DNA from 2 places in the Streptomyces sp. NPDC007929 genome. Region 2 is predicted to be linked to the other one. Evidence: predicted binding sites of a transcription regulator. Region 2 holds the regulator's gene; the other holds the start of a gene.

The links. Region 2 encodes HrcA, which represses chaperone genes, less so after heat shock. Its sites were predicted from a motif close to TTNGCACTCNGNNNNNCNGAGTGCNAA; they were not measured.
Positions count from the first base shown of each region.
Region 1: the regulator HrcA is predicted to act here: its motif matches at 9,888-9,914, upstream of groL (chaperonin GroEL).

Region 1 is NZ_JBIBKD010000006.1:158,142-172,904, forward strand. Features, by position in the region: gene nagA (N-acetylglucosamine-6-phosphate deacetylase) at 1-1,091, opposite strand, end outside; gene ACFZDE_RS21500 (ROK family protein) at 1,091-2,032, opposite strand; gene ACFZDE_RS21505 (extracellular solute-binding protein) at 2,166-3,419, shown strand; gene ACFZDE_RS21510 (DUF3263 domain-containing protein) at 3,461-3,706, shown strand; gene otsB (trehalose-phosphatase) at 3,789-4,610, opposite strand; gene ACFZDE_RS21520 (trehalose-6-phosphate synthase) at 4,618-6,006, opposite strand; gene ACFZDE_RS21525 (glucosyl-3-phosphoglycerate synthase) at 6,080-7,024, opposite strand; SAM riboswitch class I at 7,205-7,361, shown strand; gene thrC (threonine synthase) at 7,380-8,666, shown strand; gene ACFZDE_RS21535 (MoaD/ThiS family protein) at 8,784-9,059, shown strand; gene ACFZDE_RS21540 (cold-shock protein) at 9,506-9,709, shown strand; gene groL (chaperonin GroEL) at 10,042-11,664, shown strand; gene ACFZDE_RS21550 (NADH:flavin oxidoreductase) at 11,882-13,006, shown strand; gene ACFZDE_RS21555 (carboxylesterase family protein) at 13,097-14,650, shown strand; gene ACFZDE_RS21560 (hypothetical protein) at 14,652-14,763, opposite strand, start outside.
Region 2 is NZ_JBIBKD010000002.1:591,112-605,874, reverse strand. Features, by position in the region: gene ACFZDE_RS07515 (nitronate monooxygenase) at 1-265, opposite strand, end outside; gene dnaJ (molecular chaperone DnaJ) at 457-1,593, opposite strand; gene hrcA (heat-inducible transcriptional repressor HrcA) at 1,593-2,609, opposite strand; gene ACFZDE_RS07500 (MBL fold metallo-hydrolase) at 2,781-3,512, shown strand; gene ACFZDE_RS07495 (DUF3097 family protein) at 3,544-4,344, shown strand; gene hemW (radical SAM family heme chaperone HemW) at 4,480-5,712, opposite strand; gene ACFZDE_RS07485 (SpoIIE family protein phosphatase) at 5,803-8,403, opposite strand; gene ACFZDE_RS07480 (hypothetical protein) at 8,581-8,751, shown strand; gene ACFZDE_RS07475 (response regulator) at 8,804-9,259, shown strand; gene ACFZDE_RS07470 (AMP-binding protein) at 9,263-11,137, opposite strand; gene lepA (translation elongation factor 4) at 11,401-13,269, opposite strand; gene rpsT (30S ribosomal protein S20) at 13,510-13,776, shown strand; gene ACFZDE_RS07455 (nuclear transport factor 2 family protein) at 13,977-14,372, opposite strand; gene ACFZDE_RS07450 (VOC family protein) at 14,475-14,763, shown strand, end outside.

The sequences.
Region 1 (14,763 bases), on a different contig from region 2:
GCCATGCCGAGCAGCCGGGCCGGGTTGGCGGACAGGGCCGTCACCGCGTCCTCGACGGTGAGCCCGTCGACCGTCACCGCCCGCTTGAACGCGCGGTCCTGGGTGAGGGTCGAACCGGCGATCGTGCCGTCCTCCACCAGCCGGGCCACGCCGTCCGCGACCTCCACCTCCAGCGGGCCCAGCCAGTAGCGGCCGTCGCCGAAACCGGCCGCGTCCATCGCGTCCGTGATGAACGCGACCCGGTCGGCGCCCGCGTGATGGAACGCCAGTCGCAGCGCGGCGGGGTGCAGGTGCGTGCCGTCGTTGATCAGCTCGACCGTGATCCGCTCGTCCTCCAGCAGCGCGGTGATCGGGCCGGGGGAGCGGTGGCCGAGCGGCGGCATCGCGTTGAACAGGTGCGTGGCGACGGTGGCGCCCGCGTCGATGGCCTCCACCGTCTGCTCGTACGTCGCGTCCGTGTGGCCGATCGCCGCGATCACGCCGTGGTCGGCGAGCAGGCGTACGGAGTCCAGGCCGCCGGGCAGTTCGGTGGCCAGCGTGAGCATCTTGGCCCGGCCCCGGGCCGCGTCGATCAGCTTGCGGACGTCCGCGGGGTCCGGGTCGCGCAGCAGGGCCTCGGAGTGGGCGCCCTTGCGGCAGGGGGAGATGAACGGGCCCTCGAAGTGCACGCCCGCGATCTCGCCCTGCTCGGCGAGTTCGCTCAGCAGGCCGGCGCGGTGGGTGAGGGAGTCCATGTCGCCGGTGACGGTGGAGGCGACCAGGGTGGTCGTGCCGTGCAGGCGGTGGGTGTGGATGCCCTTGAGGATGTCGTCGACCGAGCCGGAGGTGAAGGAGGCTCCGCCGCCGCCGTGGTTGTGGATGTCGACGAAGCCGGGGATCACGTAGTGGCCTGTTACGTCGATGACCTGGGCGTTCTTCGGTGCCGACCCGGTGATGCGGGGGCCCTCGATGGTCACCTGGCCGTTTTCCACGGTTCCTGTGGGGAGGACCACGGTCGCGCCGGTCAGGACCGTGGGGTCTTCGGCCGTTGCGGGGTGCGGGTGGTGTGTGGTCGGTCGCGCAGTTCCCCGCGCCCCTGGGGGCGTTGCCATCAGGTGGTTACCTCCGAACGGGCGGTCGACAGCAGAAGGTCCCAGGCCAGCAGGCCCGCCCCCAGGCAACCGGCGCTGTCGCCCAGCGCCGCGGGGACGATCGTCGGCTGTTTCTGGAAGGTGATGCGGCGGCGGATTGCCTCCCGCAGGGGCGTGAACAGCGTGTCCCCCGCCTCGGCCAGCCCCCCGCCGATGATCAGGACGCGGGGATCCAGCAACGTCAGGGCCGTGACCAGGCCGTCGGCCAGGGCGTCGATCGCCTGGTGCCAGACCGCCTCGGCCTTCGGGTCGCCGGAGGCCACCGCCTTCGCGCAGTCGGCCGCGTCGGCGTGCGGGTCGCCCGAGGCGGCGGCCCAGGCCTCGCTGACGGCCGCCGCCGAGGCGAAGCGCTCCAGGCAGCCCTGCTGCCCGCACGGGCAGGGGGCCCCGCCGGGGCGTACGACGATATGGCCGATCTCGCCCGCGAAGCCGTGCGCGCCCGCCTCGACCCGGCCGTCGACGCCGATGGCGCCCGCGATGCCGGTGCCCAGCGCCACGAACAGGTACCGGTCCGCGCCCCGGCCCGCGCCGACCCGCCCCTCGGCGAGGCCGCCGGTGCGCACGTCGTGGCCGAGGGCGACCGGGATGCCGAGCCGCTGTGCCAGCAGCTCGCGCAGCGGGACGTCGCGCCAGCCGAGGTTGGCCGCGTAGACGGCGACGCCGTGCGCCTCGTCGACGATGCCGGGGACGGCCACACCGGCGGCCGACGGGGGCGTACCGAACTGCTCGGCGCCGTACGCGTGCAGCTCGGCGGCGAAGTCGAGGATGCCCGCGACGACGGCGTCCGGTCCCTGGGCGCGTCCGGTGGCCCGGCGGGCCCGGTGCAGTACCTCGCCCCCCGGTCCGGCCAGCGCGGCCTTCATCCCGGTGCCGCCCACGTCGAGGGCGATGACATGTCTCACGGGGAACAGTGTGACCCGGGGACCCGCAAGAGGTCTAGTCCACTCACGTGGTGTAGACCTTGTTCCGGATATCGAAATGTTTCGGCGGCGGTGACGCCGGGGTTGGGGAAGAGCAGCGGTGCAGCGTCGGCGGATGGCAGGAACGATCGCGGTGGTGTCCGCACTGGGCATGACGGCGGTCCTCGGCGGCTGCGGAGCCACGGGCGGATCGGCCGACGTGACCCTGAAGCTGGTCGCCGCCGACTACGGCGACAGCGCGGCCAACAGCTCCGAGAAGTACTGGGAGAAGCTCGCCGCCGAGTACGAGGCCGACCACCCCGACGTCAAGATCGACGTCAGCGTCTACTCCTGGAACGACGTCGACCGCAAGGTCAGGGAGATGGTCGCCGCCGGTGACCCGCCGGACATGGCGCAGATCGGTGCGTACGCCGACTACGCCGCCCAGGACCAGCTCTACAAGGCCGACGACCTGCTCTCCATACGCACGCAGGCCGATTTCGTCGGACAGCTGGCCGCCGCGGGCCAGGTCAAGGGCGTGCAGTACGGACTGCCGTTCGCCGCCTCCACCCGCGTGCTCTTCTACAACAAGTCCCTCTTCGCCAAGGCCGGCATCAGCGCGCCCGAGTCCTGGGACGACCTGGCCGCGGACGCCGAGGCGCTCAAGGCGAAGGGTGTGAAGTACCCGTACGCGCTGCCCCTCGGTCCCGAGGAGGCGCAGGCCGAGACCATGCAGTGGATGCTCAGCGGCGGGGGCGGCTACACCGACGGCGTCGACAGCTACGGCATCGACTCCCCGGAGAACGTCGACACCTTCACCTGGCTGAAGGAGGACCTGGTCGGCAAGGGCCTGACCGGGCCCGTCGCGCCCGGCGAGCTGAACCGGGCCGCGGCGTTCGCCGCCTTCGCCAAGGGCGAGGTCGGCATGCTCAACGGCCACCCCTCGCTGATGAAGATCGCCGCGAAGAACGGCGTCAAGTACGGAATGGTGCCCACACCGGGCAAGGAGGGCCCGAGCCGGTCCACGCTCGGCGTCACCGACTGGATGACGGCGTTCCGCAAGAACGGCCACCGCGACCAGGTGGGGGAGTTCCTCGACTTCGTCTACAGCGAGAAGAACGTGCTGGCCTTCTCCCGTGAGTACGACCTGCTGCCGGTCACCTCCTCCGCGTCCGGCACGATGGCCGCCGCCGACGAGGACCGGCACCTTCGGCCGTTCCTGGAGGAGCTGCTGGCCTCCGAGCTCTACCCCGTCGGCAAGACGTCCTGGGCCGATGTCAGTGCGCAGGTCAAGCAGGAGATCGGCAAGGCGGTCGCGGCCGGGGGGAGTCCCTCCGGTGTGCTCGGGCATCTCCAGGCGGGGGCGACCCGGGCCGAGAGTGCGGAGTAGCTGCCGCTGGGCTGTCGGTGGGGGGCGTTACGGTGCCGTTCATGGGTGAGGACACGGGTGAGCAGGGGCTGGGGCGTCTTGAGCGGGACGTTCTCGCTCTTGAGCGGCGGGGGTTCTCCGGGCCGGGGGTGAAGGAGCGGGCCATACGTGAGGAGCTGGGGCTCGCGCCTGTGCGGTATTTCCAGTTGCTCAATGCGTTGCTTGACGATGCTCGGGCCCTGGCTCATGACCCGGTGACGGTGAATCGGTTGCGGCGGGTTCGGGAGCGGCGGCGGTCCGAGCGGTGAGTGGGGCTTTCTGACCGTCGCGGGTGCGGGTGCGTTGTGGTTGTTCGCGCAGTTCCCCGCGCCCCTGGAGGGGCGCCCCCCCTCAGCCGATTCGATCGGCCAGCGTGGACAGCAGCTCCACCACGCCCTCCGGGCCCTGTACGACCATGTCCGCTCGTTCGCTGAGTTCCGTCACCTCGTCGCTGCCGCTGCACACCAGCAGGCCCGGGGTGCCGGTCGTGCGGAGGGTGTCGACGGCCGAGTAGGCGGGGAGGTCGCCCAGGTCGTCGCCGGCGTAGAGGATGGATCCGGCGTCGATCTCGCGGGCGTAGCCGGTCAGGGCGACGCCCTTGTCCATGCCGGGTGGGCGTAGCTCCAGGACCATGCGGCCGGGCTCGACGATCAGGCCGTGCCGGGTCGCCAGGGCGGTGAGCGGCTCGCGCAGGGCGTCGAAGGCGGCCTGGGGGTCGGCGGCCCGGCGGGTGTGCACGGCCACCGCCCGGCCCTTGTCCTCGACCCAGGTGCCGGTGCCGTCGAGCAGCCCGGGCAGCTCGGTGCGTACGGCCGCGACGCCGGGGTGCGGGTCGGGTGCGGTGATCTTGCCGCTGCGGGCGTCCCACCGCTCGGCGCCGTAGTGCCCGAGGACGACGAGGTGCTCCAGGCCGGGCGCGTCCGCGAAGCCGCCGTTGCGCACCGCGACCTCGGCCGGCCGGCCGGTGACCACCGCCACCGCGGCGACCTTCGGGGCGAGGGCGGCCAGCGCGGGCAGCGCCTCCGGATGGGCCCGGGCCAGCTCCGGGTCGGCCACGATCGGCGCGAGGGTCCCGTCGAAGTCGAGCCCGATCAGTGCCTTGCCGGGCTGTGCGAGGAGGGCGTCGAGGCCGTCCTGCCCGGCCTTCGTGGCGGGGGTGGGAAGGCTGCTCATGCGGCCCTCAGCCCCTCAACGCGTTGAGCTGGTCGACGAACCACTGTGCCGGTGGCAGTGCCGTCGCCGCCGCGGCCAGGCGCTTGCAGCGTTCGGCGCGTTCCTCCGGGCGCATCGACAGGGCCTCGTGCAGGGCCGCCGCCGTACCCGTGATGTCGTAGGGGTTCACCGTGACGGCGTCCTCGCCCAGCTCCTCGTGCGCCCCGGCCTCCCGCGACAGCACCAGCGCGCAGCCCGCGTCGGAGACCACCGGGACCTCCTTGGCGACGAGGTTCATGCCGTCGCGGATGGGGTTGACGAGGGCCACGTCGGCCAGCCGGTAGGCGGCCAGGGAGCGGGCGAAGTCGTCCTTGACGTGCAGCACGACCGGAGTCCAGCCGGGCGTGCCGTACTCGGCGTTGATCTCGTCGGCGACCCGCCGCACCTCGGCCGTGTAGTCCCGGTACACCGCGAGGTCCTGCCGGGAGGGGTAGGCGAAGGCGACGTGCACCACCCGCTCGCGCCACTCGGCGTGCGTCTCCAGCAGGCGGCGGTAGGCCAGCAGGCCGCGCACGATGTTCTTGGACAGTTCGGTGCGGTCCACCCGGACGATGGTGCGCCGGCCCTCGCCGATCTCCTGCCGCAGCGCGGTGATCCGCTCCTCGACGTCCGGCTCGTGGGCCCGCTTGCGCAGGAAGTCCGCGTCGGCGCCGAGGCCGTGCACCCCGACCCGCGTGCCGCCCAGCCCGCCCGCGAACCGCTCGGCGCACGCGGTGAACGCCTCCGCCCAGCGTTCGGTGAGGAAGCCGAGGCGGTCCGCGCCGAGCATGCCGCGCAGCACCTGCCCGGCCACGTCGTCCGGCAGCATCCGGAAGTACTCGGGCGGCGCCCACGGCGTGTGCGAGAAGTGCCCGATGCGCAGGTCGGGCCGCAGCTCGCGGAGCATGCCCGGCACCAGCGTCAGGTGGTAGTCCTGCACCACGACCGCCGCGCCCTGCCCGGCCTCCTCGGCCAGCGCCTCGGCGAACGCCCGGTTGTACGCCTCGTAGGACGCCCACTGCCGCCGGAACTCCGCGTCGAAGACCGGCTCCAGGGGTGTCTGGTAGAGCATGTGGTGCACGAACCACAGGACCGAGTTGGCGATGCCGTTGTACGCGTCGGCGTGCACGTCGGCCGGGATGTCCAGCATCCGCACGCCGTCCTCGCCGATCCCGCGCCGTACGGCCTCGCGGTCGCCGTCGGACAGCGCCGAGCACACCCACAGCGCGTCCGCGTCCGAGCCGATCGCGGAGAGCCCGGAGACCAGCCCGCCACCGCCCCGTTTGGCCTCCAGCGAGCCGTCCTCGCCCACCGTGTACGAGACGGGACCCCGGTTGGAGGCCACCAGCACCTGCGCAGCACCGTTCGTCGAAGACATAAGCCTCAACCTAGCCCGGCCCCCGAACGCTCAAACGTGCGGATCTGCCGCGTCCGGCCGAAAACCGTCCCGGTCAGGCCGCTTTCCGCGCCTGGTACTCGGCGATGTCCACCATCGGCGGACGCTCCTCGGTGTCCACGGAGTACGTCCGCGGCTCGAAGCCGTCCTCGCCTCGCTCGAACTGCGTCAGGGACGGCCGGATCAGATGCCCGCGGGCCAGCCGCAGCTGGGCCGTGCGGTAGATCGCGGCGGCCATCCGGCCCAGCGCCTGCCCGTCCTGGTGCCGGTGCTTGCGCACCCCCACGTCCACCTGGGCGAGGGCGTCCAGGCCCACCAGGTGCAGGGCGTCCACCAGCATGCCCAGCTCCACGCCGTACCCGACGGGGAAGGGCAGCTGCTCCAGCAGGGAGCGGCGGGCCGCGTACTCGCCGCCCAGCGGCTGCACGAAACCGGCCAGCTGCGGCCAGTGCATGTTCAGCAGCGGGCGCGCCATCAGCTCGGTGACCCGGCCGCCCTGCCCGGCGGCGCCGCCGAGGGGGCGGTCGTACATGGCCTTCACCAGCTCCACGTCCGGATCCGTCAGCAGCGGGCCCACGATCCCGGAGACGAAGTCGGACGAGAAGTCCCTGAGGTCCGCGTCCACGAAGCAGACGATGTCGCCGCGGGTGACCAGGAGCGAACGCCACAGCACCTCGCCCTTGCCGGGCACGGCGGGCAGGCGCGGGAGTATCGCGTCCCGGTGCACCACCCGGGCGCCCGCGGCGGCGGCCACCTCGGAGGTGCGGTCGGCGGACCCGGAGTCGACGACGACCACCTCGTCGACGAGCGGCACCTGCCGCATCAGGTCATGGCGGATGACGGAGACGATGTCGCCGACCGTCGCCTCCTCGTTGAGCGCGGGCAGCACCACGCTGACCGTCCGGCCCGTGCGCTGCTTCGCGGCGAGGATCTGGTGGAGCGGGCGCTCGTTCGCTGACCAGGAACGGGTGCTCAGCCAGCGCTCGACTTCTTCCAGCACCGTGGCGGCTCCTCTGCGTACTCTCGGCGGGACGGGTTGCCCGCCGCCGTAGCGGCTGACGGGTACAGTCATCTCGCGGTTCGGACGACTATCTCAACTGTCCGGGTCGTCGGTTACAGTCTTGAACAACGCGGATGACCATCGCATGTCCGGGGTCACCCGCCGCCTACAACCACATACAGCTCATCCAGAGGGGCAGAGGGAAACGGCCCGATGAAGCCCCGGCAACCCTCCAGTCGGTACTCGTAGGTCACTGTCGACCACCAGCGCGAGGCTCCCGGCTCGGGAAGGTGCCAAATCCGTCTCACGGCGAGATGCGTCGTGAGGAAGATGAGGAGAAAGGGCCTCGCCTCACATGGCTGCGCAGACTGTTGCAAGCACCACTGAATCCACCGTAGACCTCGGCCCCGCCGCCGCGCTCAGCTGCCGCGAGTGCGGCCACCGTGTGCCCCTCGGCCCGGTCTTCGCGTGCCAGGAGTGTTTCGGCCCGCTGGAGATCGCCTACGACTTCTCGGCCTACGACACCGAAGAGCTCCGCAAGCGCATCGAAGCGGGACCCGCGAACATCTGGCGCTACGCCCCGCTGCTGCCGGTCCCGGCCGACGTCGCGGACAAGCCGAACATCAACCCCGGCTGGACCAAGCTCGTCAAGGCCGACAACCTCGCGCGCGAGCTGGGCGTCGACGCCGGCAAGCTGTTCGTGAAGGACGACTCCGGCAACCCCACGCACTCCTTCAAGGACCGCGTCGTCGCCCAGGCCCTGGAGGCCGCGCGCGCCTTCGGCTTCACCACGCTCTCCTGCTCCTCCACCGGCAACCTGGCCGGTGCGGTGGGCGCCGCCGCGGCCCGCGCCGGGTTCCGCTCCTGCGTGTTCATCCCGCACGACCTGGAGCAGGGCAAGGTCGTCATGGCCGCGGTCTACGGCGGCGAGCTCGTCGGCATCGAGGGCAACTACGACGACGTGAACCGCTTCTGCTCCGAGCTGATCGGCGACCCGGCCGGCGAGGGCTGGGGCTTCGTCAACGTCAACCTGCGGCCGTACTACGCCGAGGGCTCCAAGACCCTCGCGTACGAGATCTGCGAGCAGCTCGGCTGGAAGCTCCCCGACCAGCTGGTCGTGCCGATCGCCTCCGGCTCGCAGCTGACGAAGATCGACAAGGGGCTCCAGGAGCTGATCAAGCTCGGTCTGGTCGAGGACAAGCCGTACAAGATCTTCGGTGCGCAGGCCGAGGGGTGCTCGCCGGTGTCCGTCGCCTACAAGGCCGGGCATGACGTGGTGCGCCCGCAGAAGCCGAACACGATCGCCAAGTCGCTGGCGATCGGGAATCCCGCGGACGGGCCGTACGTGCTGGACATCGCGCGGCGGACCGGTGGGGCGGTGGAGGACGTGAACGACGAGCAGGTCGTCGATGCGATCAAGTTGCTCGCGCGGACCGAGGGGATCTTTGCGGAGACCGCCGGTGGTGTGACCGTGGGTGTCGCCAAGAAGCTGATCGAGAGCGGGCTGCTCGACCCGTCGTTGACGACCGTGGTGCTGAACACGGGTGATGGGCTGAAGACGCTGGACGCGGTGGCGGGTACCGGGCTCACTGCGACGATTCGGCCCAACCTGGACTCGTTCCGGGAAGCCGGGCTCGTCTGATCGTCGTTCGCTGCGGGCCGGTGGGGGCTGGTCGCGCCCGCGCGGCGGAGCCGCAAATCGACACAGCCCCGCGCCCCTAAGAGCAGGTGCGTCACCCAACCCGGAGGTTTTGAAGATATGAGCGTCACCGTTCGCATCCCCACGATCCTGCGCACCTACACCGGCGGCCAGGCTGAGGTGTCCGCCGATGGTGGGACCCTCGGCGAGGTCATCGCCGATCTGGAGAAGAACCACACCGGGATCGCCGCCCGGGTGCTGGACGACCAGGGCAAGTTGCGCCGGTTCGTCAACGTGTACGTCAACGACGACGACGTGCGGTTCGAGCAGGGGCTGGAGACGGCCACGCCCGACGGTGCCGGTGTGTCGATCATTCCCGCCGTCGCCGGCGGCTGAACCGGTCGGACGGCTTGATCATTACCTTCGGTAACGGCCGTCACTGAGAGTTCATCGAATTGCCCCCTCCGTGAGAGAAGCGGAGGGGGCAATTCTGCGTGATTGAGCGCGGTACAGTTGGGGAACGCGGTCCCGATCCCCTGATCGGAACCCTGAATTCCCGCTGCGAGCCCGACAAGATGTAGCCAAAGTGTGCGCATCTTTTGCGGCTTTTGTTCCCTTTGTGTGGCCCGACTTGCCCTGAACTCGGGCGAATTCTCCCCACATTCCGGACCCGGCGCGTCCAGAATTCTCGTCCGATTGACCTGTTGCAGACGGCAGTTGGACAGATACATTCAGCCGCGGTCGACGCGTTCCGGCGCACGCCCCCAACCGTGGGGGGTGAGGTCTGACCCGGGTCCGCGAAGTGTGGATCTGTGCAAGGGCCAGTAATAGGGGAGTTAGGCATGGCTCAGGGCACCGTCAAGTGGTTCAACGCGGAGAAGGGGTACGGCTTCATCGCGGTCGACGGTGGTGCGGATGTTTTCGTCCACTACAGCGCGATTCAGATGGACGGCTACCGCACCCTTGAAGAGGGCCAGCGGGTCGAGTTCGAGATCTCGCAGGGCCAGAAGGGACCGCAGGCCGACATGGTTCGCGTCTCTGCCTGAACGCGCACCACGACCAACGCATCAGCACCGGTCTTCTCAGAAGGGCCCGTACCCCCCGGGGTGCGGGCCCTTCCGCATGCTCGAACACCCCGCGGGACAGTGTTCGCGGGCGGCTGACGCCCCCGCCCGATCCCCGGGAGGCGCTTGCACTCGCAGGGGTCGAGTGCTAATCATTGCGTTAGCACTCTGAAGGTGAGAGTGACAACGTAAGGACCGGGTCGGTGAGGCCCGCAGGCCGGGTGGGGAAGGAACCACAAGGCAAGCGAGCCGTCCGTCGCGGGCGCGGGCGCGGTCCGAAGTAATCACCCCCAGTCCTGGAGGGACCACTTCACATGGCCAAGATCATCGCGTTCGACGAGGAGGCGCGGCGCGGCCTCGAGCGCGGCATGAACCAGCTCGCGGACGCCGTCAAGGTGACGCTCGGCCCCAAGGGCCGCAACGTCGTCCTCGAGAAGAAGTGGGGCGCGCCCACGATCACCAACGATGGTGTCTCCATCGCCAAGGAGATCGAGCTCGAGGACCCGTACGAGAAGATCGGCGCCGAGCTGGTCAAGGAAGTCGCCAAGAAGACGGACGACGTCGCCGGTGACGGTACGACCACCGCGACCGTTCTCGCCCAGGCCCTGGTCAAGGAGGGTCTGCGCAACGTAGCCGCCGGCGCCAACCCGATGGCCCTCAAGCGTGGTATCGAGCGTGCCGTCGAGGCCGTCTCCGCCGCCCTGCTGGAGCAGGCGAAGGATGTCGAGACCAAGGAGCAGATCGCTTCCACGGCCTCCATCTCCGCCGCCGACACCCAGATCGGCGAGCTCATCGCCGAGGCCATGGACAAGGTCGGCAAGGAAGGCGTCATCACCGTCGAGGAGTCCCAGACCTTCGGTCTGGAGCTGGAGCTCACCGAGGGTATGCGCTTCGACAAGGGCTACATCTCGGCGTACTTCGCCACCGACATGGAGCGTATGGAGGCCGTCCTCGACGACCCGTACATCCTGATCGCCAACTCGAAGATCAGCAACGTCAAGGACCTGCTGCCGCTCCTCGAGAAGGTCATGCAGTCCGGCAAGCCGCTGCTGATCATCGCCGAGGACGTCGAGGGCGAGGCCCTGTCGACCCTGGTCGTCAACAAGATCCGCGGCACCTTCAAGTCCGTCGCCGTCAAGGCCCCGGGCTTCGGCGACCGCCGCAAGGCGATGCTGCAGGACATCGGCATCCTCACCGGCGGCGAGGTGATCTCCGAGGAGGTCGGCCTCAAGCTGGAGAACGCCACGATCGACCTGCTGGGCAAGGCCCGCAAGGTCGTCATCACCAAGGACGAGACCACCATCGTCGACGGTGCCGGCTCCGCCGACCAGGTCGCCGGCCGGGTCAACCAGATCCGCGCCGAGATCGAGAACAGCGACTCGGACTACGACCGCGAGAAGCTCCAGGAGCGCCTGGCGAAGCTCGCGGGCGGCGTGGCCGTCATCAAGGCCGGTGCCGCCACCGAGGTGGAGCTCAAGGAGCGCAAGCACCGCATCGAGGACGCCGTGCGCAACGCCAAGGCGGCCGTCGAGGAGGGCATCGTCGCCGGTGGTGGCGTGGCCCTGCTCCAGGCCTCCCAGGTCTTCGAGAAGCTGGAGCTCGACGGTGACGAGGCGACCGGCGCCAACGCCGTGAAGCTCGCGCTGGAGGCCCCGCTGAAGCAGATCGCCGTCAACGGTGGTCTCGAGGGCGGCGTCGTCGTGGAGAAGGTCCGCAACCTCCAGGTCGGTCACGGCCTGAACGCCGCGACCGGTGAGTACGTCGACATGATCGCCGAGGGCATCATCGACCCGGCGAAGGTGACCCGTTCCGCTCTGCAGAACGCCGCCTCCATCGCCGCGCTGTTCCTCACCACCGAGGCCGTCATCGCCGACAAGCCGGAGAAGGCCGCCGCGCCCGCCGGTGGCGGCATGCCGGGCGGTGACATGGACTTCTGATCGACCCCTGGGGATTCCCCGGTTGATCAACGGTCTTACCGAGGGCGGCACTTCCTGTTCAGGCAGGGGGTGCCGCCCTCGGGCGTGTCCGGGGGTGCACTCTCCCGCGTGTCCGGGATCACAGCGAGGGTGGGATGGCGGGGCCGGGCCGGGTGGTTGAAGCTTGCATCCAATGCGTATGCACATACCAGCCGGTACCCCCGAAGGAGTCCTCCGTATGACCCTCGCCGCCTCCGCATCCCGCGCCGCCGAAATCCTCTCCCGGCCCGTGTCGCTGGGCGGCCTGACCGTTCCGAACCGGATCGCGATGGCGCCGATGACCCGGATGTTCTCCCCGGGTGGCGTGCCCGGCGAGGACGTCGTCTCGTACTACGCGCGCCGCGCCGCCGCCGGAGTCGGCCTGATCGTCACCGAGGGCACCTACGTCGGCCACGACTCGGCCGGGCAGAGCGATCGTGTGCCGCGTTTCCACGGTGAGGAGCAGCTCGCGGGCTGGGCGAAGGTCGCCGAGGCGGTGCACGCGGCGGGCGGCACGATCGTGCCCCAGCTGTGGCACATCGGCATGGTCCGCAACCAGGGCGAGCCCCCGTTCGCCGACGCCCCCGCCGTCGGCCCCTCCGGTCTGCGCATCGGCGCCGACGAGCCCACCGGCAAGGCCATGACCCAGGTCGACATCGACGCGGTCATCGGCGCGTTCGCCGAGGCCGCCGCGGCCGCCGAGCGCATCGGCTTCGACGGCGTGGAGCTGCACGGCGCCCACGGCTACCTGCTCGACCAGTTCCTCTGGGAGGGCACCAACCGTCGCGGCGACGCCTACGGCGGCGACCGGGTCGCCCGCGTCAAGCTCTCCGAGGAGATCGTCGCGGCCGTCCGCGAGACCGTCTCCGCAGACTTCCCCGTCATCTTCCGCTACTCCCAGTGGAAGCAGGAGGCCTACGACGCCCGCCTCGCCGAGACGCCCGAGGAGCTGGAGTCCATCCTGGCCCCGCTCGCGGCGGCCGGTGTCGACGCCTTCCACGCCTCCACCCGCCGCTACTGGGTGCCCGAGTTCGAGGACTCCGACCTGAACCTGGCCGGGTGGACGAAGAAGCTCACCGGCAAGCCGGCCATCACCGTCGGCTCGGTCGGCCTGAACGGCGACTTCATCAAGGCCCTCCAGGGCCAGGGCGCCGAGGTCGGCGACCTCGACAACCTCCTGGACCGTTTCGAGCGCGACGAGTTCGACATGGTCGCCGTCGGCCGCGCCCTGCTCCAGGACCCCGAGTGGGCCCGCAAGGTGCTCGACGGCCGCCTGGAGGAGCTGGCGTCCTACGACCCGGCGTCGCTGAAGTCCCTCAGCTGACCACCGTCACCTGAGGCCCTGGATCTGCTCGCTTCGGTCAAGGGACACTGACCGAGCGTTTGTTCACCCGTACGGAGTGAGGAGATCCCGATGACGACGACCGAGTCCCGCCCGCCGCACGACGATTCCGCCGGGCAGCCGGGGCCGGTGGTGCGCACCACCGGCGGGGCGGTCCGGGGCCGCAGGGAGGCGGGGCTCGCGGTCTTCCGGGGCATCCCCTTCGCCGCGCCGCCGGTGGGCGAGGCCCGCTTCCAGGCGCCCCGTCCGGCCCGGCCCTGGGACGGCACACGGGAGGCCCGCGCCTTCGGCCCGCCGCCCCCGCAGGACCTCGGCAGCCTGGGCGGCCCGGGCCTGCTCGATCTCCCCGAGGGCGACGACTGGCTCACGGTCAACGTCTGGACCCCCGACCCCGACCCGGCGGCCCGCCGCCCGGTCATGGTGTGGATCTACGGCGGTGCCTACAAGCTCGGCCACTCCGGCAGCCCCGGCTACGACGCCCGGCACATCGCCACCGAGGGCGATGTGGTGGTCGTGTCCCTCAACTACCGCCTGGGCATGGAGGGTTTCGCGCACATCGAGGGGGCGCCCGCCAACCGCGGACTGCTCGACCAGGTGGCCGCGCTGGAGTGGGTGCGGGACAACGTCGAGGCGTTCGGCGGCGACCCCGGCCAGGTCACGGTCTTCGGGGAGTCCGCGGGGGCGGGCTCGGTCGCCTCGCTGCTCTCCATGCCCCGCGCGGCCGGGCTGTTCCGGCGGGCGATCGCCCAGAGCGTGCCGGGGACGTACTTCTCCGACGCCCTTGCCCGGGACATCGGCACCGCCCTCGCCGCCGAGGTGGGCTCGCGCCCCACGGTCGCCGACCTCTCGACGATCGACCCGCGGCGGCTGACGTCGGCGGGCGAGACGCTGAGCGCCAAGATGCTCCAGCGCATCGACCGCTGGGGGCAGGCGGCGCCCACGGTCACCCCGTTCGCGCCGGTCGTCGACGGCGAGGTCCTGCCGACGACCCCGTGGCAGGCGCTGCGCTCCGGCTCGGCGCGGGACGTCGACCTCCTCGTGGGCCACAACCGCGACGAGTACCGCCTCTTCATCGCCATGGCGGGCCGGCTCGGCCAGATATCCGAGGAGAGGGCCGCCTCGGCCCTGAGCCTGTTCGCCCCCAGCGGCGAACAGGCGTACCGCGACGCCTTCCCCGACGCCTCCCCGAGCGAGCTCTACGAACGCGTCCAGACGGACTGGCTGTTCAACATGCCGTCCCTGCGCCTGGCCGAGGCGCAGCGGGCGGGCGGCGGACACGCCCACGTCTACGAACTGACCTGGCCGGCCCCCGGCAACGGCGGCGCGCTCGGCGCCTGCCACGGCCTGGACATCCCACTGCTCTTCGGCACCTACGGGGCGGACCTGGGGCTGCTGCTGTTCGCGGGCGTCGAGCCGTCCGCCGAGGCCCTCGCGCTGTCCGCTCGCTTCCGCGCGTCCTGGACGTCCTTCGCGAGGTCGGGCGACCCGGGCTGGCCGGCGTACGACGACGAGCGGCGGCTGGTGCAGGTGCTGGACACGGAGCCGGAGGTGCGGGCGTATCCGGAGGAGCGGTCGCGGCGGCTGTGGGAGGGGTACGAGTTCCCGCCCCTGCCGCTGCTGGGGTGACCTACAGGTTGCCCATGGGCTCGATGTCGGTCCGCATCGGCGTCCCCCACACCCGCAGCACCTCGTAGTCGGTGAACTCGTGGACCAGCCGGTACGCCATGGCGGCCCGGGGG
Region 2 (14,763 bases):
CGCCGGCCGCTCCGGTGGAGCCGCTGCTCGCAGCCGGGTACTCCGGCTGCGGCATGAAGACGTTGACGCCGAAGGGCCTGGTGGTGAGGCTCCGGAGCTGCTTGATCTCCTGGTACATCCCGTCGGCGGTCTTGTACCCGGCGGCGAGGAACCCGAGCCCGCCCGCCTCGCACACGGCCGCCGCGAGCTGCGGTACGGAGACGCCGCCCGCCATGGGGGCCTGCACGATCGGGAGGGGGAAGAGATCGGTCAGTGCGGAGGACATGACCGCATGTTGTCACGTCCTCCGAACAACCCCGAAACCGGCCTGCCGACTGGCATAGACCAGAAGCACGGGCGGTCTCAGCGCCCGTTGAAGGCATCCTTCAACCGAGAGAACAACCCTTGCTGCCCCGGCCGACTGTGCCCGCCCGGGGGACAACCCCCGGACCCCCGGCAACGACCCGACCGCTCGCGTCAGCGCCCGTTGAAGGCATCCTTCAACCGCGAGAACAACCCCTGCTGCCCCGGCTGGAACTGCCCCGTGGGGCGTTCCTCTCCGCGGAGTTTGGAGAGCTCTCGCAGGAGGCGCTCCTGCTCGGGGTCGAGCTTGGTCGGGGTCTGGACCTCGACGTGGACGATGAGGTCGCCGCGTCCGCCGCCGCGCAGGTGCGTGACGCCCCGGCCGTGCAGCGGGATCGACTGGCCGGACTGGGTGCCCGGGCGGATGTCGACCTCCTCCATGCCGTCGAGCGTCTCCAGCGGCACCTTCGTGCCGAGGGACGCCGCCGTCATGGGGATCGTCACCGTGCAGTGCAGATCGTCGCCGCGCCGCTGGAACGTGCTGTGCGGCAGCTCGTGGATCTCGACGTAGAGGTCACCGGCCGGACCACCGCCGGGGCCGACTTCGCCCTCACCGGCGAGCTGGATCCGCGTGCCGTTGTCGACACCGGCCGGGATCTTGACCGTGAGCGTACGGCGGGAGCGGACCCGGCCGTCGCCCGCGCACTCCGGGCACGGGGTCGGCACGACGGTGCCGAAGCCCTGGCACTGGGGGCAGGGGCGGGACGTCATGACCTGGCCCAGGAAGGACCGGGTGACCTGCGAGACCTCACCGCGGCCGCGGCACATGTCACAGGTCTGCGCGGAGGTGCCCGGGGCCGCGCCCTCGCCGTTGCAGGTGTTGCAGACGACGGCCGTGTCGACCTGGATGTCCTTCGTCGTGCCGAAGGCCGCCTCGTCGAGCTCGACCTCGATACGGATCATGGCGTCCTGGCCGCGGCGAGTGCGCGAGCGCGGTCCGCGCTGCGACGCCGTGCCGAAGAACGCGTCCATGATGTCCGAGAAGTTTCCGAAACCACCGGCTCCGAAGCCGCCCGCGCCGCCGCCACCGGCCTGCGAGAGCGGGTCGCCGCCGAGGTCGTAGACCTGCTTCTTCTGCGGGTCCGACAGCACCTCGTAAGCGGCGTTGATCTCCTTGAACCGCTCCTGGGTCTTCGGATCGGGGTTGACGTCCGGGTGCAGCTCGCGCGCGAGCCGCCGGAAGGCCTTCTTGATCTCTTCCTGCGACGCGTCGCGGCGCACGCCGAGTACGGCGTAGTAGTCCGTGGCCACTACGACTCCGCCAGGATCTGTCCGACGTACCGTGCCACTGCGCGTACCGCTCCCATCGTTCCCGGGTAGTCCATGCGGGTCGGTCCGACCACGCCGAGCTTGGCGACTGCCTCGCCGCCCGAACCGTAGCCGACCGACACGACGGACGTGGAGTTGAGTCCTTCGTGGGCGTTCTCATGACCGATCCGTACGGTCACGCCCGGATCCTGCGCCTCGCCGAGCAGCTTGAGGAGCACGACCTGCTCCTCCAGCGCCTCCAGCACCGGCCGGATCGTGAGAGGGAAGTCATGCCCGAAGCGGGTCAGATTGGCGGTGCCGCCGATCATCAGCCGCTCCTCGTTCTCCTCGACGAGCGTCTCCAGGAGTGTGGAGAGCACCGTGGAGACCGTACCCCGGTCCTCGTGCTCGAACGCCTCCGGGAGATCCTCCACCAGACCCGGCACATCCGCGAAACGGCGGTTCGCCACACGGCTGTTGAGCCGGGCGCGCAGATCCGCCAGCGAGGCCTCGCCGAAGGGCGCCGGGCAGTCGACCACCCGCTGCTCGACCCGCCCGGTGTCCGTGATCAGCACGAGCATCACCCGCGCGGGGGCGAGGGAGAGCAACTCCACATGCCGCACGGTCGAACGGGTCAGCGAGGGGTACTGCACGACGGCGACCTGACGCGTGAGCTGCGCGAGCAGCCGCACCGTGCGCGCCACGACGTCGTCGAGGTCGACCGCGCCTTCGAGGAAGTTCTGGATCGCACGCCGCTCGGGCGCGGTCATCGGCTTGACACCGGCGAGCTTGTCGACGAACAGCCGGTAGCCCTTGTCGGTGGGGATGCGCCCGGCACTGGTGTGCGGCTGGGCGATGTACCCCTCGTCCTCCAGGGCCGCCATGTCGTTGCGGACGGTCGCCGGGGAGACGCCGAGGCTGTGCCGCTCGGTGAGGGCCTTGGAACCCACCGGCTCCTCGGTGCCGACGTAGTCCTGGACGATGGCGCGCAGCACCTGGAGCCTGCGTTCACTGAGCATCGCGCACACCTCCAGAAGTCGTCCGCCCGTGGTCCTGCCCGTTGAGCCTGGCACTCTGCGCGTGCGAGTGCCAGCATTCCCCGGCCCAGTGTACGGCGGTGGGGTACACCCCCGGCAAGGCTGGTCGTGCGGCGCCGTGCCCCGAGCGGGGCGCACCGCTAGCGTCGCCGTATGACGGTGACTTGGGAAGACCTCGGATGGGAGCGCCTGGCCGCCGGTGTGGGGCGGTGCCGGCTGCCGGTGTGGGACTGCACGATCGGGCTGGTGGCCGGGGAGGGCGCGGTCCTCATGATCGACGCGGGGTCGAGCCTCGCCGAGGGCGCGAAACTGGGCGCGCAGGCGCGGGCGCTCACCGGTCACCGTGTGACACATCTCGCGCTGACCCACCCGCACTTCGATCATGTCCTCGGCGCCGCCGCCCTCCCGGACACCGAGGTGTTCGGAGCGGTGGGCGTGGACGCGGTGCTGTCGCGGGCGCGGGACCGCGAGGAGTTGCGCGAGGACGCGGTGCGCCAGGGCCTCGCGGCGCCCACGGCGCGGGAGGCGGCGGAGCGGCTGGCCCCGCCCGGCCACCTGGTCTCCGGCGAGTGGACCCTCGACCTGGGCGGCGGGCGGCAGGTGCTGCTGGCGAACGTCGGCCCCGGGCACACCGCGCACGATCTGGCGGTGCTGGTGCCGGGTGATCCGGAGGTGGTGTTCTGCGGCGACCTGGTCGAGGAGTCGGGCGAGCCGCAGGCGGGCCCCGACGCGGTGCCGTCGCGCTGGCCGGCCGCCCTGGACCGGCTGCTGGACCTGGGCGGTGAGGACGCGGTGTACGTGCCCGGTCACGGAGCGGTGGTGGACGCGGCGTTCGTACGGGCGCAACGGGACGCGCTGGCGGCGCGTTTCGGCGTGTCGCGGTGATCACCGGTCGCCTTCTCCTATCGTCATCCGAATGCGCCAGTACTCCGCCGATCTGACCCCGCCGTGGAAGAAGCCCCAGCCGGTGCCGGAGGTCGCGGCGGAGCCCGGCCTGGTGGTGGAGGAGCCGGGGACCGGCTTCTGCGGTGCGGTGATCCGCTGCGAGGCGGGCACGGTGACGCTGGAGGACCGCTTCGGCAAGCACCGGGTGTTCCCGATGGAGCCGCGCGGCTTCCTGCTGGAGGGCAGGGTGGTGACCCTGGTCCGCCCCGCGCCGGGCGGACCGGCACGTCCCACCCGCACGGCCTCGGGCTCGGTGGCCGTCCCCGGCGCCCGCGCACGGGTGGCCCGCGCCGGCCGCATCTACGTCGAGGGCCGGCACGACGCCGAGCTGGTCGAGAAGGTGTGGGGCGACGACCTGCGCATCGAGGGCGTGGTCGTGGAGTACCTGGAGGGCGTCGACGACCTGCCGTCGATCGTCTCCGAGTTCGCCCCAGGCCCGGACGCACGGCTGGGCGTCCTGGTGGACCACCTCGTGCCGGGCTCGAAGGAGTGGCGCATCGCCCAGTCGGTGACGAGCGAGCACGCGCTGGTCGTGGGCCACCCCTACATCGACATCTGGGAGGCGGTGAAACCGTCGTCCCTGGGCATCGAGGCGTGGCCCCGGGTCCCGCGCGGCCAGGACTGGAAGACCGGCGTGTGCCGGGCGCTGGGCTGGCCGGAGAACACGGGCGCGGCCTGGCAACGAATCCTGTCGGGCGTCCGCACGTACAAGGACCTGGAGCCGGAACTGCTGGGCAGGGTGGAAGAACTGATCGACTTCGTGACGACGTAGCACCCTCGCTGCGGGCATGCGTGCCGCCCCCGCTGCGGGCATGCGTGCCGCTAAGGGCGGCACGGGTGGGCGCAGCGGCACCTCGTCGCGCCGAGCCGCGCATCGCCCCGCCCCCAGCACCAACGCACCGGCACCTCAGTCAACGAGGTCCCGAACAACCCCGTCCGCCAGCAACCGCCCGCGCAAGGTCAGCACAGCCCGCCCCTCCCCGTACGGCTCTTCCTGAAGCAGCCCGTCGGACAAGGCCCTGCGTGCGGCGGCCAACCCCTGCGCCCGCAGCAGCGACAACGGCACACCCTCCCGCAGCCGCAACTCCAGCAGAACCCTCTCGACCCGCCGATCCTCCTCCGACAGCACCTCCCGCCCGGCCCCCGGCGACCTCCCCGAAGCCAGCGCCCCCGCGTACGCCCCCGGGTGCTTGACGTTCCACCACCGCACCCCGCCCACATGGCTGTGCGCCCCGGGCCCGGCCCCCCACCAGTCGGCTCCCCGCCAGTACAGCTCGTTGTGCAGACACCGCCCGGCCCGAGAGGTCGCCCAGTTCGACACCTCGTACCACTCGAACCCGGCGCCCGAGAGCACCTCGTCAGCGATCAGATAGCGGTCGGCATGCACGTCGTCGTCGGTCATCGGCACCTCACCGCGCCGGATCCGCCGCGCGAGCTGCGTCCCCTCCTCGACGATCAGGGCGTACGCGCTGACATGGTCCGGTCCGGCCCCCAGCACCGCGTCCAGCGACGCCCGCCAGTCGTCGTCGGACTCCCCCGGCGTGCCGTAGATCAGGTCGAGGTTCACATGCTCGAACCCGGCCGCCCGGGCCTCCGCCACACACGCCTCGGGCCGCCCGGGGGTGTGCGTGCGGTCCAGCACCTTCAGGACATGCTGCCGCGCACTCTGCATGCCGAAGGAGATCCGGTTGAAGCCCCCCTCGCGCAGGGCGGCCAGGTACCCGGGGTCCACCGACTCCGGGTTCGCCTCGGTCGTGACCTCGGCGTCCTCCGCCAGCCCGAACTCGTCCCGCACGGCCTTGAGCATCCGCACCAGGTCCCCGGCGTCCAGCAGCGTGGGCGTGCCCCCGCCCACGAACACCGTGCGCACGGGACGTGGATCGTCACCCAGCACCTTGCGCGCCAGGCGGATCTCGTCGGCCAGCGTCTCGGCGTAGTTGTCGCGGGACGCCAGCACCCCACCGGTGCCGCGCAGCTCGGTCGCGGTGTAGGTGTTGAAGTCGCAGTAGCCGCAGCGGGTCGCGCAGTACGGGACGTGCAGGTAGAACCCGAGCGGGCGGTCGGCGGCCCCGGCGAGCGCGGACGCGGGCAGCGCGCCGTCGTCGGGGACGGGCTCACCGTCGGGGAGTGCGGAAGGCATGCCTTCCATTGTCCAGCACCGGCGCGCGCCCCTGCGCCCGGAGGACCAGCAGAGCGCCGGTCGGTCCGCCGGGAGCCGGCAGAGCGCCGGTCAGTCCGCCTGGAGGACCAGCAGCGCGAGATCGTCCGCGGGCGGCCGGGCCCCGAAGTCGTGCACCAGCCGCTTGATCCGCTCGGCTATCAGATCCGCGTCCAGCCCGGCGCACCCGGCCAGGGCGGTCGCGAGCCCGTCCCCGTCGTCGAACTGGCGGGAGCCCGAGCGGCGCTCGGTCACGCCGTCGGTTACGCACAGCAGCGTGTCGCCGGAGCGCAGCTCGAAGGTCTCGCTGGTGTAGGTGGCGTCCTCCACGACCCCGAGGAGGGTCTGGGGCTGCGCGGCCGTGTGGACCTCGCCGCCCGCCCCGAGCAGCAGCGGCAGCGGGTGCCCGGCGGAGGCGACGGTGCAGCGGACGCCGCCGTCGAAGGGCACGAGTTCGCCGTACAGCAGGGACAGGAAGCGCGTCTGGGGCCCGTCACCGGGCGGGGTGGGACGCGCGCCCGCGGCCACCAGCGCCCGGGCCGCGGCGTCGGCGGCCTCCGTGGCGTCGTCGAGGAGCAGTTGGTTGAGACGGTCGAGGACGTCGGCGACCCGGTAGCCCTCGCGGGCCAGCAGCCGCAGCCAGGGCCGGGCCAGGCCGATCACGACGGCCGCCTCCGGCCCCTTGCCCTGGACGTCGCCGACGGCGAAGCACCAGCGGCCGGCACCGGCGGGGAACAGGTCGTAGAAGTCGCCGCTCGGGCCGCCCTTGTCGCACGGCTCGTAGACGAGGGCGCTGCGCATGCCGGGGATCTCGGCCACGGCGCCGGGCAGCAGGCCGCGCTGCAGGACGGCGCTGATGGTGGCCTGGCGGGCGTACTGGCGGGCGGCGCCGATGGCGAGGGCGACCCGGCGGCTGAGGTCCTCCGCGAGGCCGGTGATCTCGTCGGGGAAGCCGGCCTTCCCGGAGCGCCCGATGACCAGGGTGCCCAGCGGTCGTCCCCCGGCGACCAGCCGGTACGCCAGCGCCGAGCCGGACTCGCCCTCGCCGAGCGCCTCCCCGGGCCAGGGGTAGTCGACGGGCCCGGACCCGCCCCCCTCCCGGCCGCGTTCGAACGGGGACGACGACCCCGTCGGGTCGAGCGGCTGCGGCGGGTCCTTCTCCAGGACGCGGCGCAGTTCCTCGATGCGGTTCTCGCTGCCGTGCCAGACCCGGGCGAGGCGCGGTCCGCCCGCTCCCGCCCCGCCGCTCCAGCCGCCGCCGGTGGCCTCGTCCTCCAGCCACACCGCGCACCAGTCGGCCAGCCGGGGCACGATCAGCTGTCCGGCGAGCGCCGCGACCAGGTCCTCGTCGAGCTGCCCGGCAAGCAGGTCGGAGGCCTCGGCGAGGAAGGACAGGGCACCACGGCCGAGCCAGGCACCATCGGGGCCGTTGCGTCCGTCGCGGTTCTCGTGCCGGTCCCGCCAGTCCCGCAGGTCGTTCCAGTCACGCAGGTCATGAGCCTCCCGTGAGGCGGGCCGGACCCGTGACTCACCGCCCTCCCGCGAGTCCCACACCTCTCCGCCTCCCGGCGAGTCCCAGGCCTCTCCCCGCGAGTCCCACGCCCCTCCGCCGTCACGCAGGCCCCACGGGTCGCCTCCGGTACGCCGACCCCACTTCTCCCCTCCGTCACACGAGCCCCACAGGCCCCAGGCCTCTCCCCCTGCACGCAGATCCCACGCCTCTCCCTCGGCACGCAGATCCAACGTCTCTCCCTCGGCACGCCAGGCCCGCACGGCCTCGACCGCCTCGTCGCCCCGCGGCAGTGCAGCCGCGCAGCTCTCCCCCGCCCCCTCAGCCCGCGGCAGCTCAGCCGCCCGAACCTCCCCCACCCCGTCACCTTGACGCGGCTCGGACACCCGGGACGCCCGGTTCGCCCCTGCCCCGTCCCCCTGGCACGGCTCGGCCGCCCAGGCCTCCCGCGGCCCCTCACCCCGGCGTGGCTCGGACACCGGGTCCTCCGCCGGGTCTTCCGCCGGTGCCTCCGCCGGTTCCTCCGCCGCTTCCTCTGCCGGCTCCGCGCCCCGGCGCGGCTCGGGCGCAAGGATCTCCGCCACCCGGAGGCCGCGCGCCAGCGCGTGCTCCCCGGCGTACGCCTCGATCTGCTCCCCCGCCGCGCACCCCGCGGCGGGCAGCCGCGCCCAGACGGTCTTGCGGCCCGTGCGGTACGTGATCCCCCACGCCTCGGAGAGGGCACCGACGAGCCGCAGGCCGCGCCCGTACTCGGGGGTGTCGTGCGCCGTCTCCGGCTCGCTGCCGCGCGGGGCGCGTGAGGGGTGGTGGTCGCAAACCTCGACGACGACCGCGGCCGTGTCCGGGGTGTCGCCCTCCAGGCGGCACTCCGTCTCGACGTCGGTGCCCGCGTGCACGACGGCGTTGGTGACGAGTTCGCTGACGACGAGCGTGGCGTCGTCGGCGAGGCGGTCGGTGAGGTGCTCGGCGCCGGGCAGGCCGAGCGCGGTCCACTCGGCGAGCGCCGCGCGCACCAGGGCGCGTGCCGCGCCCGGCGCGAGGGAACTGTTGGACAGGGTCGCGTGCGCCCGCGTGCGCTCCGGTCCGGGCGCCGCGGCGGACGGTGTGATCACCTCCGCGGACGGTGCGGGCTCGTCGGCGACGGGCCCTTCCTGGACGGGCACGGGCGTCTCCCACGCGTGTGCAGGCGCCTCTGAGGCACGGGAGGCGGTCTCCCGTTGCGTCGGAATGGCCCCCATGGACAGCTCCCCGGGCAGTTCGTACGAATACGCCACAGTCGATGCCGACAGAGTGACAGACTGGCCCCGCCCATAAGCGCCGAGTTACCGAAGTGGGCCGCCATGAGTGAGAACAGTGCTACTCGTGTGGTCGAAGACCGTCACGAAGACGGTCAGATTCGTGCATCCGATCTGCACCGCATGGGCCGGGCCGCCACCACGATGGCGTCCCGGCTGATGACCCAGGTGCGGGACATCGCCGCGGTGACGACGGCGGCGGCCCGGGGTGGCTGACGGTCGTGTGCGAACTGCTGGCCCCCGAGGGCAACGAGGAGCCCCACCCGTCATGAGTACCGATCGCGCCGGCATACTCCTGGTCGACGACATGGAGGACAATCTGACGGCCCTGGAGGCCGTCCTGGCCTCCCTCAACGAACCGCTGGTCCGGGCCCGTTCCGGCGAGGAGGCCCTGCAGGCCCTCCTGCACCGTCCGATCGCCCTGGTCCTGCTGGACATCCGCATGCCGGGCATGGACGGCTTCGAGACGGCGTCCCAGATCAAACGCCTCGACCAGACCCGCGACGTCCCGATCATCTTCCTCACGGGCACCGACGACGACTCCGGCTACGCCTTCCGCGGCTACGCGACCGGCGCCGCGGACTACGTGACCAAGCCGTTCGACCCGTGGGTCCTGAGGGCGAAGGTCAGCGTCTTCCTGGACCTCTACCGAAAAGGCAGAGAGGTGGAACGCCTCAGGACGGAGGTCCAGGACTTGCGACGCCGGGTGGGTGATGCCCCTTAGGGCCTACGCCTCGCGAGAGCCCTCGTACATCTCCTCGATCAGATGCTTGTACTCCCGCTCCACCACCGGCCGCTTCAGCTTCAGGCTCGGCGTGATCTCCCCGTGCTCCACATCGAGGTCACGCGGCAGCAGCCGGAACTTCTTGATGGTCTGCCACCGCTGAAGCCCCTCGTTGAGCTGCTTCACATACCCGTCGACCATCTCGACGGTCACCGGCGAGGAGACGATCTCCGCGTACGGCTTGCCCTCCAGACCGTTCTCCTTGGCCCAGTCGGTGATCGCCGCCTCGTCGAGCGCGATCAGCGCCGTGCAGAAGTTCCGGTCGGCCCCGTGCACCAGGATGTTCGACACGTACGGGCACACCGCCTTGAACTGCCCCTCGACCTCCGCCGGGGCGATGTACTTGCCGCCCGAGGTCTTGATGAGGTCCTTCTTGCGGTCGGTGATCCGCAGGTAGCCGTCGGGAGACAGCTCCCCGATGTCCCCGGTGTGGAACCAGCCGTCCGGCTCCAGCACCTCGGCGGTCTTCTCGGGCAGCTTGTGGTAGCCCTCCATGATGCCCGGGCCGCGCAGCAGGATCTCCCCGTCGTCGGCGATCCGTACCTCCGTGCCGGGCAGCGGCTTGCCGACCGTGCCGGTGCGGTAGGCCTCGCCGGGGTTCACGAAGGACGCGGCCGAGGACTCGGTCAGGCCGTAGCCCTCCAGGATGTGGATGCCGGCGCCCGCGAAGAAGTAGCCGATCTCCGGCGACAGCGCGGCGGAACCCGAGACGCACGCCCGCAGGTTGCCGCCGAAGGCCTCGCGGATCTTGGCGAAGACCAGCGCGTCGGCGGCCTTGTGCTTGGCGCCCAGGCCGAACGGCACCGACGCGGTCCCGGTCCGCCGGAAGTTGTCCTGGGAGACCTTGGCGTACTCGCGGGCCACCTCGGCCGCCCACTGGAAGATCTTGTACTTGGCACCGCCGCCGGCCCGGGCCTTCGCGGCCACGCCGTTGTAGACCTTCTCGAAGATGCGCGGCACGGCCGCCATGTACGTCGGCTGCACCACCGGCAGATTCTCGATGATCTTGTCGACCCGGCCGTCCACGGCGGTGACGTGCCCGACCTCGATCTGCCCGGAGGTCAGCACCTTGCCGAAGACGTGCGCGAGCGGCAGCCAGAGGTACTGAACGTCCTCGGCGCCGACCAGCCCGGTCGCGGCGATCGCCTTCGCCATGTACGACCAGTTGTCGTGCGGCAGGCGCACGCCCTTGGGGCGGCCGGTCGTGCCGGAGGTGTAGATGAGGGTGGCCAGCTGGTCCTTGGTGATCGCGCCGACCCGCTCCTTGATCAGGTCGGGGTCCTTCTCCAGCCGGGCCGCGCCGCGCTTCTCCAGCTCGTCCAGGGTGAGGATCCAGTCGGCGGTCTCCACACCGGCCGCGTCGATCACCACGACGTGCGTCAGCTCGGGCAGCTCGGCGCGCTTCTCCACGGCCTTGGCCAGCTGCTCGGCGTTCTCCGCGATCAGCACCCGGCTCTCGGAGTCCGACAGGATGTACGCGGATTCCTCGGCGTTGGTCTGCGGGTACACCGTGGTCGTGGCCGCGCCGGCGCACATGATGCCGAGGTCGGCGAGGATCCACTCGAGCCGGGTGGAGGCGGCGAGGGCGACGCGCTGCTCGGCACGCACGCCCAGCTCGATGAGTCCCGCCGCGATGGCGTAGACCCGCTCGGCTGCCTTCGCCCAGGTCAGCGACTTCCACTCGTCCGGCCCCTGGCCCGCGGACGAGGGGACCGGATACCGATAGGCCTCGGCGTCCGGCGTGGCCGCGACGCGCTCCAGGAAGAGGCCCGCCACGGACGGCGGACGGTTCTCGATCAGGGTCTGTGTGTCGCTCACGACATCCTCCGGGCCCGCGACGATGCGGCTGGCTCAGGTGCGGCTGGGTGGCACTCACGAGGTGCAGGTCACGCCCGTTGTTTAACTCGTGAGTAACTAACGAGCAGGGATCAGAGTAAAGGGCGACCGGCCCCTGCGTAAGGGTCCGCGGCCTGTCACTTCGTACAGAGAGCTACCCCGCGCACGCACAGGGGCCCGCCGCACTTTCGCACGGCGAGCCCCTGTTCAACCCGGATTGCGGTGTAACCCACGGTAATCCGTGACTACTTCTTGCCCTTGCCCGACCCCGCGCTGTCATCACTGGACAGAACCGCGATGAAGGCCTCCTGCGGAACCTCTACGGAACCCACCATCTTCATTCGCTTCTTGCCCTCCTTCTGCTTCTCCAGCAGCTTGCGCTTACGCGAGATGTCACCGCCGTAGCACTTGGCGAGGACGTCCTTGCGGATGGCGCGGATGGTCTCGCGGGCGATGACCCGGGAGCCGATGGCGGCCTGGATGGGCACCTCGAAGGCCTGCCGCGGGATGAGTTCGCGCAGCTTGGCGACGAGCCGCACACCGTAGGCGTACGCGGCGTCCTTGTGGGTGATCGCCGAGAAGGCGTCGACCTTGTCGCCGTGCAGCAGGATGTCGACCTTGACCAGGCTGGAGGTCTGCTCGCCGGTGGGCTCGTAGTCGAGCGAGGCGTAGCCGCGGGTCTTGGACTTCAGCTGGTCGAAGAAGTCGAAGACGATCTCCGCGAGCGGCAGGGTGTAGCGGATCTCGACGCGGTCCTCGGAGAGGTAGTCCATGCCGAGCAGGGTGCCGCGCCGGGTCTGGCACAGCTCCATGATCGAGCCGATGAACTCGCTGGGCGCGAGGATGGTGGCCCGCACGACCGGCTCGTAGACCTCCGAGATCTTGCCCTCGGGGAACTCGCTGGGGTTGGTGACGGTGTGCTCGGTGCCGTCCTCCATGAGGACCCGGTAGACCACGTTCGGTGCGGTGGCGATGAGGTCGAGGCCGAACTCGCGCTCCAGCCGCTCGCGGATCACGTCGAGGTGCAGCAGGCCGAGGAAGCCGACGCGGAAGCCGAAGCCGAGCGCGGCGGAGGTCTCCGGCTCGTAGACCAGCGCGGCGTCGTTGAGCTGGAGCTTGTCCAGGGCCTCGCGCAGCTCCGGGTAGTCGGAGCCGTCCAGCGGATACAGACCCGAGAAGACCATGGGCTTGGGGTCTTTGTAACCGCCGAGCGCCTCCTCGGCGCCCTTGTGCTGGCTGGTGACGGTGTCACCGACCTTGGACTGGCGGACGTCCTTCACACCGGTGATGAGGTAGCCCACCTCGCCCACGCCGAGGCCGTCGGCCGACAGCATCTCCGGCGAGTTGGTGCCGATCTCCAGCAGCTCGTGCGTGGCGTTGGTGGACATCATCCGGATGCGCTCGCGCTTGTTGAGCTGGCCGTCGATGACACGGACGTACGTCACGACACCGCGGTAGGAGTCGTAGACCGAGTCGAAGATCATCGCGCGGGCGGGCGCGTCGGCGACACCGACCGGCGGGGGGATCTCGGCGACGACCTTGTCGAGCAGCGCCTCAACGCCCAGGCCGGTCTTGGCCGACACCTTGAGCACGTCGTCGGGGTCGCACCCGACCAGGTTGGCGAGCTCCTCGGAGAACTTCTCGGGCTGCGCGGCCGGCAGGTCGATCTTGTTCAGCACGGGGATGATCTTGAGGTCGTTCTCCATCGCCAGGTAGAGGTTGGCGAGGGTCTGCGCCTCGATGCCCTGGGCGGCGTCGACCAGGAGGATGGTCCCCTCGCACGCGGCGAGCGACCGGGAGACCTCGTAGGTGAAGTCGACGTGCCCGGGGGTGTCGATCATGTTCAGGATGTGCGTGTCGTTCTTGTCGTGGGTGGGAGCCCACGGCAGACGCACCGCCTGTGACTTGATCGTGATGCCACGCTCGCGCTCGATGTCCATACGGTCGAGGTACTGGGCGCGCATCTGCCGTTGCTCGACCACTCCGGTCAGCTGGAGCATCCGGTCGGCGAGCGTGGACTTGCCGTGGTCGATGTGCGCGATGATGCAGAAGTTGCGGATCAGAGCCGGGTCGGTACGGCTCGGCTCGGGCACGTGGCTGGGGATCGCGGGCACGCAGGGTCCTGATTCTTGAGGCGTCCGCAGTGTCTGCGGTCTCGGGTCGGATCGATACGTAGCCTCCATGGTCCCATGGGTGGGGACCACGGACGGGTTTGGGCCGCGGATGGGGCCGCTGGTAGCCTGGGTGGCTGTGCCTCATGCCCTCTCGCAGGAGGCGCGACCTCAAGAAATCACCCGGTGCGGGAATCGTGCGGTGTCGTGCGGCCTCGTGCCAGAACCTGAGAAGGCTCATTCGTGGCGAACATCAAGTCCCAGATCAAGCGGATCAAGACCAACGAGAAGGCGCGGCTGCGCAACAAGGCCGTCAAGTCCTCCCTCAAGACCGCGATCCGCAAGGCCCGTGAGGCTGCTGCCGCGGGTGACGTCGAGAAGGCCACCGAGTACCAGCGCGTCGCCGCGCGTCAGCTCGACAAGGCCGTCTCGAAGGGCGTCATCCACAAGAACCAGGCTGCCAACAAGAAGTCGGCGCTGGCTCAGAAGGTCGCCGCGCTCAAGGGCTGACATCTGATGTGACGCCGGAGGGAATCGAGCGGGCCCTCTCTCATCCGCTCCCGTCCGGCACCCCTGGATCCGCGCGCGGCCTGCGTTCGCCACGCGGGCGCGGATCCCGCAGCTTGAACCGAGGCCCCGCCTCCCGCCCTTCCCCAGGGCGGGCGGCGGGGCCTTCGGCCTGTTCAGGCCCGCCATTACCGTCAGGACCGTCAGGACCAGAACTCGTTGTTCTTGTCGATGTCCTCGACGCATTCGTCGAGGTCGGTGACCTTGTCGCCGACGATCCGGAAGACGATGCAGCCGGTGTCCTCCAGCCTCCGGCCCTGCCGTTCGGCGGTGAACTTGCAGATGCCGACCGCGTGCCCCCGGCCGTCGACCGCGACGCCGAGCAGATCCAGACGCATCGACCCGGCGGTCTCCTCGCCGAGTCGCCGGTACATGTCCATGATCGCGTCCTGGCCCTTGAAGTCACCCGAAAGCGGGTGGCTGCCGGGGACGTGATGCGTCGCGTCCTTGGCGATCAGCTCCCGCAGGGTGTCCAGGTCACCGCGCGAGAAGGCCTCGAATCCCTTGCGGACCAGCGTTGCGTGCGGGTGTTCAGCCATGACCCCTCGCCACCTCTCCGTTCGCTCGGCGACGTACGGCTGATACACCCGATTCTCCTCCTCGGCAGGTGGAGAGCGACTCGATCACCGCACAGTGGAGACATGGACACAGACGACAGGAGCGCGCCGGCCCTGGTCCGCGCGGCGACCCGGCTCCCCGCCCAGGACCTGGAACGGGCCCGGCGCTTCTACTCGGAGAAACTCGGTCTCGACCCCGCCGACGAACGCCCCGGCGGGCTGCTCTACCGCTGCGGCGGCGCGGAGTTCGTGCTGTTCCGCTCGACGGGGACCTCGCCCGGCACGTTCACGCAGATGGCGCTGGAGGTGGAGGACATCGAGGCGGCGGTGGCCGAGCTGAAGCGGCGCGGCGTGGTCTTCGAAGAGGTCGACA